One region of the Cobetia sp. cqz5-12 genome, then DNA from elsewhere that is predicted to be linked to it. Evidence: riboswitches for the same ligand, from Rfam matches in the RefSeq annotation. Region 1 holds a riboswitch; the other holds the start of a gene.
What was found. A riboswitch is a leader RNA that binds a small molecule or an ion and turns the genes downstream of it on or off. The one in region 1 is predicted to bind thiamine pyrophosphate.

Region 1 (3,404 bases):
GTGGGCCGATATGGCGGTGACTGGCAGGCTGCTCAGGCACAGCGTGGTCAGCAGGGTGGCGAAGGCGGTGGACAGCAGCGAGGTACGCGGTGAGCGTGTCGGCTGCGCTTTGCGCCGTGGCGCCGATGACGAAAGAGACATGGCGAAGTTCCTTGTGATCACGGGGTAGTGGTGCTGCCGTTCGTGAGCGGCAGTCGTCAGGCTCATGCAATTTGTTCGAGCGCCGAGCGTCGAGCGTCGTTGCGTATTTCGGTAACGCGATCTTGCGGTCATGCGGTCATGCGGTCATGCAGTGTCTATCCGAAGGCCAGTCGTCTTGACCCAGGAGTGTCAGCCCCGGCGTGTCAGCTCAGACGTGTCAGTCGGTCGCGGTGCCAGGGCATCAGGGCACGCAGCAGCGCATCCAGCGAGAAATAGAGCAGCAGGGAGAAGGCGACCAGCACCAGCAGGGCGGCGAACATCAGGTCGATCTCCATGCGTGCGTTGGCGTTGAGCATCAGATAGCCCAGCCCCTGACTGGCGCCGGCCCATTCCCCGATGACGGCGCCGATGGGGGCGGCGGTCGCGGCCATGCGAATGCCGGAGGCCAGTGCCGGCAGTGCGGCTGGCAGCTGGATGTGGATCAGTCGGCGCCATGGGCTGGCACCCAGGGTATGGGCAAGATCCAGCCAGCCCTGTCGGGTCTGGCGCAGGCCGTCGTAGCCGGTGGAGGCGACCGGGAAATAGATGATCAGCGTCGCCATCACCACCTTGGACAGCATGTCATAGCCGAGCCACAGCACCAGCAGCGGCGCGATCGCGAACAGCGGTATCACCTGGCTGATCAGCAGCATCGGCAGCAGCGTGCGGCGCAGGCGGGGAATGAAGGCCAGCGCCAGCGCGGTGGCAAGGCCGAGCAGAATGCCCAGCACCAGCCCGGCCAGTATCTCGCTGATGGTGACGCCAGCGTGATGGGCCAGCAGCGGCGCCTTCTCGATCAGCACCTCGAGCACGGCCTGCGGCGTGGGCAGAATGTAGGGCGGTACGGCGGTAACGGCAATGATCAGCTGCCAAAGCCCCAGCAGGAGCAGCGCGCTGATGACGAGGTGACGCATGGCGTGCAGACGTTTCATGCGGCCTCCTCACTATCACGCAGGCGGGCGATCAGTTGCGCCTGCGCCGGTGGCAGGGCCGGGTCATCCAGCGGCACCGGGCGTGCGGCGCCAAGCCCCGGCAGGCGTTCCAGCTCGGCGCCGTGGCCCGGGAGGCTCGACGGGCGCAGCACCAGCAGTTGATCGGCGAGGCGCAATGCCTCCAGCGGGTCATGGGTCACCATCAGGACGGTGCGGCCCTTGAGCAGGCGGCTGGCCAGATCATGCAGCTCCAGACGGGTGATGGCATCCACCGCCGAGAACGGCTCATCCATCATCACGACCGGCGCCTGCTGGTAGAGCGTGCGGGCGAGGGCGACGCGCTGGCGCTGGCCGCCGGAGAGAGCGTCCGGCCAGGCCTGCTCACGGCCCTCAAGCCCGACCGCGGCCAGAAGTTCATGGGCAAGTTCGCGATTGCGTGGCCGCCGGCGCAGGTCATCGCCCAGCCACAGGTTGTCGATGACGCGCCGCCACGGCAGCAGCAGGTCCTGCTGGGCCATCCAGGCCACGCGGTCGGTCAGCGGCTGACCGTCATCGGTGGCGAGATCGAGCTGGTGGAGGTCTGACATCTCCAGGCCGGCCAGCAGGCGCAGCAGCGAACTCTTGCCGCAGCCGGAGCGCCCCAACAGTGCCGTCCAGCTACCGGCCTCCAGACGCGCGGAAATATCGCGGAACAGCGTGTGGCCGGCGTAATCGATTCGTGCGTTGTTGAGGGTGAGTCCCAGCGACACAGGCAATTCCGTGGTCGGGCGGCGTGCCGGCAGGAGGAAGCAGGTGACGCGCCGTGCAGGGCACGCGTCGGGGATTCCCTCCGCCGGTATCAACCGGATCAGGTTCCAGGGGTTGTCGCGCGACGTATCGCTGCGGCTCTCAGCCCATCCTCGGGCACCCCCATCCAGACCGACAGTGTAACGTCAGTCTCTTGCCGGTGTCTTGTCCGACGCGGGTCAGGGGCCGGCTCAGGTGGGCAGGGCAGTGGCGGCGTGCGAAACGGACTATGCCGATGTGCCACGCCTTGGGTATGCTGAGCATTACTGTAACAAGACGTGTAGCCCAAGGAGATCATCATGCCCGACACACCGGATCTCTCGACCTGTTCCAGTTATCCCGTTCCCCCGCAGCGGCCGAGTACGACTGAGGCCGTGGGCGAGCCGCGTCCCGTACCCAGGGGCTGGCCCGAGGAGTCACTGACCCGACGGCTCTCGACCTATCTGGGCCAACCGCTCGAACCACTGGCTCTTGCCTGGCCGGATAGCGCCAACTGGCTATGGCGCCAGCGTGGCGGCACGCCCGGCCTCATCAAGCTGGCGCGCACCGGGCCAGACCATGATCCCTTCTGGCGCGCCATGCGCGGGGTCTTCGGCGCCGATCGCTGGGCGACCCCGGATGGCCTGACGCGACTGGCGGGCGCCTTGCCCGCGCGCCTGCCGATTCCGCCGCTGCCCCTGACCTTTCTGGGGCGTCTCGATGGCGCGCCCATCTGGCATCTGCCGTGGTCCAGCGGTCAGCCGAGTGATCTCAGTATCACCTTCTGTGAGCTGCTGGGCGATCAGCTCGGTCGCCTGCATCAGGACACGGTGTCGGGTTTCGGTCAGCCGCTGGCGCAGCCGATGCCGCTATTGCACTGGAATACTCGCGTCACGCGCTTTCTCGCCCATCACCCGCGTCGCGCGGAACTCGGCACGCTGCTCAAGCGCACCTTCCCGGCGCCGACCCGCGCGGTGTGGTGTCTGCCGGACATGCGCGCCGATCAATATCTGTGCGCCGCCACCGGCTGGGTGTGGAGCGATTGGGAGGCGCTGGTGTGGGCGCCGATCGAGTTCGACTGGGCGCTGGTGGAGTTGCTGCTGGAAACGCCGGAGCAGCGTCAGGCCTTCATGAAGGGCTATTCGCGTCATGGACGCATGATCGATCTCGATGGCCAGCGTGAGCTGTGTCGTGCGCTGTTGTGGGCGATGGAGGCCTTCGGTCCGCGGTCCTATGCTGAGCTTGCGGCAGCCCCTGCCTGGGTCTCGCCGCGCAGCCTGGCGTGAAATCGGCGTGCTGCACACTGCAAGTACATGAAAGGTGTGAAATTTCTCTGCAGCCCCATCGCTGACATGGAATACTGTGGGTGAGTCGTCATGGACGTCACTCGAGATCTGATGTAGGGCTTGGCGGGGGAGCACTCGTGGTAGAGAACCTGAATTATTATTTCTTGCTGGCAGGCACGCTGATCGCCTTGAGCGTGTTGGCCAGCCGTGTCTCGGCGCGTCTTGGCATGCCGCTGCTACT
Region 2 (3,404 bases), 1.7 Mb from region 1:
TCACCACTCTCTCACGGTGACTGTCGGCACCTCCCCCGCTTTTCCCCTGCTCCTGTTCCGGTACTGGCCACGCTTGCGCCAGAGACCTGTCGCCCCATCACGGGTCGTCAGCACGCTCACCGAGGGATGCGTCATGCCTAGTTTCAACGACCTGACCAGTGCCTGCGCCGAGGAATGGCGTGACTATCTCGAGCACGACTTCGTTCGCCAGCTGGGCGAAGGTCGTCTGCCGGAGGGGTCCTTCCGCCATTACCTGCAGCAGGACTACCTGTTCCTGATCCACTTCGCGCGCGCCTGGGCGCTGGCCGCCTACAAGAGCCGCACCCTCGCGGAGCTGCGTCAGGCCACGGCCAGTCTCGACACCATCCTCAATACCGAGCTCGATCTGCATATCGGCTACTGCAGCGAGTGGGGCATCAGCGAGGATGACCTGAGCGAGCTGCCGGAATCGCGCGCCACCCTGGCCTATACCCGTTACGTGCTCGATTGCGGCCAGCGCGGTGACCTGCTCGATCTGCATGTGGCGCTCGCGCCCTGCCTGATCGGCTACGGCGAGATCGCCGAGTGGCTGCTCGATCAGGACACCACCGAGATCGAGAACAACCCGTACGCGGACTGGATCGCGATGTACTCAAGCGATGACTTCAAGGAAGCCGTCGAAGCTGAACGTGAATGGCTGGATGCGCGTCTCTCGGAGGTCTCGGAGCGCCGACTGGGTGAACTGGTCGATGTCTTCCGGGACGCCACGCGACTCGAGATCGACTTCTGGCAGATGGGCCTCGATCGCGACTGAATCATGACAGACTGACGTCCCGGCGCTCGCCATGAGCCGCTCGGGATGACGCCATCCCCCCCTGGATGGCACGACTGACAGGCCAACAGAGCCTGGATGCGAGAACGCTTTCCGAGGCAAGCCTGACGCTTCGGACAACACACTTTCGCATTGAAATCTGCACACGCTTGACGGGGTGCCGGTGGAACCGGCTGAGATCCTGCATGCATGCTTCGCCGCCCTGACGCGCGAGCTTGCCAGCAAGGGGTCCCGTGGAACCTGAACCGGTTAGGACCGGCGTAGGAATCAAGCTGATGGCCAGCCGCTGCGCGCGGCCGCCTCGCTCCCGGGCCACCTGTTGGCAAGGAGTCGGTGACGACCATCCTCTCCCTGCGCACGGTCTTCCCATGATGACGTCAGCCGTGACGTCGCCCTTTGAGGAGACCTGCATGAGCACTGCCCCGACGACACAAGACCCGCAAGCCACCAACGCCGCCGAGTCACCGCTCGCCTCGCAGCCTGATGCTGCCCCCAAGGCACGCGCGCGTGCCGGTCGCAAGGATGGCAGCCGCCACCTCGCCAGCGAAGCACAGGTCGACGCCGCCGCCATCGCGCCGCTGAGCGGCTCGCGCAAGATCTATATCGAAGGCTCCCGCCCGGACATCCGCGTGCCCATGCGCGAGATCGGCTGTTCGCCGACCCAGACCTCCAGCGGTCTGGAAGAGAACCCGCCGATCGTCGTCTACGATACCTCCGGCCCCTACACCGATCCGGCGGTCGAGATCGACATCCGCCGGGGTCTGGCGCCACTGCGCGAGAAGTGGATCGAGGAACGCGGTGATACCGAACAGCTCAATCAGCTGAGCAGTGAATATGGCCGCGTGCGCCAGGCCGACCTGCGCCTGTCATCACTGCGTTTCGAGCTGGACCACCGCCCGCGTCGTGCCCTGCCGGGCAAGAATGTCACCCAGCTGCACTATGCGCGCCAGGGCATCATCACGCCGGAGATGGAATACATCGCGATTCGCGAGAATCAGCGTCGTATCGCGCTGCGTGAGGAATATCAGGGCAGCGAATCCGTCGAGAGCATTCTGGGCCACCAGCACCCGGGCCACAGCTTCGGCGCCAACCTCCCCGACGAGATCACCGCCGAATTCGTGCGTGAGGAAGTCGCACGCGGCCGCGCCATCATTCCCGCCAACATCAATCACCCGGAAAGCGAGCCGATGATCATCGGCCGCAACTTCCTGGTGAAGGTCAACGGCAACCTGGGCAACTCGGCGGTCACCTCCTCCATCGAGGAAGAGGTCGACAAGATGACCTGGGCGATCCGCTGGGGTTCCGACACCGTGATGGACCTCTCGACCGGCGCCAACATCCACGAGACCCGTGAATGGATTCTGCGCAATTCTCCCGTCCCCATCGGCACGGTGCCGATCTATCAAGCACTGGAGAAGGTCGATGGCGTGGCCGAGAACCTCGATTGGGAGATCTTCCGCGACACGCTGATCGAGCAGGCCGAACAGGGCGTCGATTACTTCACCATCCACGCCGGCGTCCTGCTGCGCTATGTGCCGCTGACTGCCAGTCGCGTGACCGGCATCGTCTCGCGCGGCGGCTCCATCATGGCCAAGTGGTGTCTGGCGCATCACGAAGAAAGCTTCCTCTATCGCCACTTCGAGGACATCTGCGAGATCTGCAAGGCCTACGACATCAGCCTGTCACTGGGCGATGGCCTGCGCCCGGGCTCGGTAGCCGATGCCAATGACGCCGCCCAGTTCGGTGAGCTCGAGACGCTCGGCGAGCTGACCAAGATCGCCTGGCAGCACGATGTCCAGGTCATGATCGAGGGCCCGGGTCACGTGCCGATGCACCTGATCAAGGAGAACATGGACAAGCAGCTCAGCGAGTGTGACGAGGCGCCCTTCTACACCCTCGGTCCGCTGACCACCGACATCGCCCCGGGTTACGATCACATCACCTCCGGCATCGGCGCCGCGATGATCGGCTGGTTCGGTTGCGCCATGCTATGCTACGTGACCCCCAAGGAGCACCTGGGCCTGCCCAACAAGGACGACGTCAAGACCGGCATCATCACCTACAAGATCGCCGCACATGCCGCCGATCTGGCCAAGGGCCACCCGGGCGCGCAACGCCGTGACAATGCGCTCTCAAAGGCGCGCTTCGAGTTCCGCTGGGAAGACCAGTTCAATCTGGGTCTGGACCCGGACACCGCGCGCAGCTTCCACGACGAGACGCTGCCCAAGGACTCGGCCAAGGTCGCCCACTTCTGCTCCATGTGCGGGCCGAAGTTCTGCTCGATGAAGATCACCCAGGAAGTGCGTGATTATGCCAACGAACATGGCTTGACCGGCGATGCCGACAGCGTGATGGCCGGCATGCAGGAGCAGGCCGACAAGTTCAAGCGTGAAGGCAGCCAGCTCTATCAGGAGGTGTAGGCAAGCGCCTGACGCACAGGAAAGCTGACTTTCCGAGCGACACAAAAAACGCCCCGACCAGTGATGGTCGGGGCGTTTTCGTCACATCCTGTCAAACGCTCATGACATCTCATGAGCGTGACAGAAGGCTCACGTGCGGCTGGTGACTTCCAGCAGGTGATAACCGAACTGGG

Region 2: it holds a riboswitch for thiamine pyrophosphate, as region 1 does, so the genes downstream of both, thiC (phosphomethylpyrimidine synthase ThiC) here and F8A90_RS06220 (ABC transporter ATP-binding protein) in region 1, are expected to answer to the same signal.

The regions. Positions count from the first base shown of each region.
Region 1 is NZ_CP044522.1:1,438,248-1,441,651, forward strand. Features, by position in the region: gene F8A90_RS06210 (ABC transporter substrate-binding protein) at 1-141, opposite strand, end outside; gene F8A90_RS06215 (ABC transporter permease) at 345-1,112, opposite strand; gene F8A90_RS06220 (ABC transporter ATP-binding protein) at 1,109-1,861, opposite strand; TPP riboswitch at 1,920-2,033, opposite strand; gene F8A90_RS06225 (hypothetical protein) at 2,198-3,163, shown strand; gene F8A90_RS06230 (potassium/proton antiporter) at 3,301-3,404, shown strand, end outside.
Region 2 is NZ_CP044522.1:3,171,728-3,175,131, forward strand. Features, by position in the region: gene tenA (thiaminase II) at 134-793, shown strand; TPP riboswitch at 955-1,095, shown strand; gene thiC (phosphomethylpyrimidine synthase ThiC) at 1,222-3,231, shown strand; gene F8A90_RS13305 (peptidylprolyl isomerase) at 3,361-3,404, opposite strand, start outside.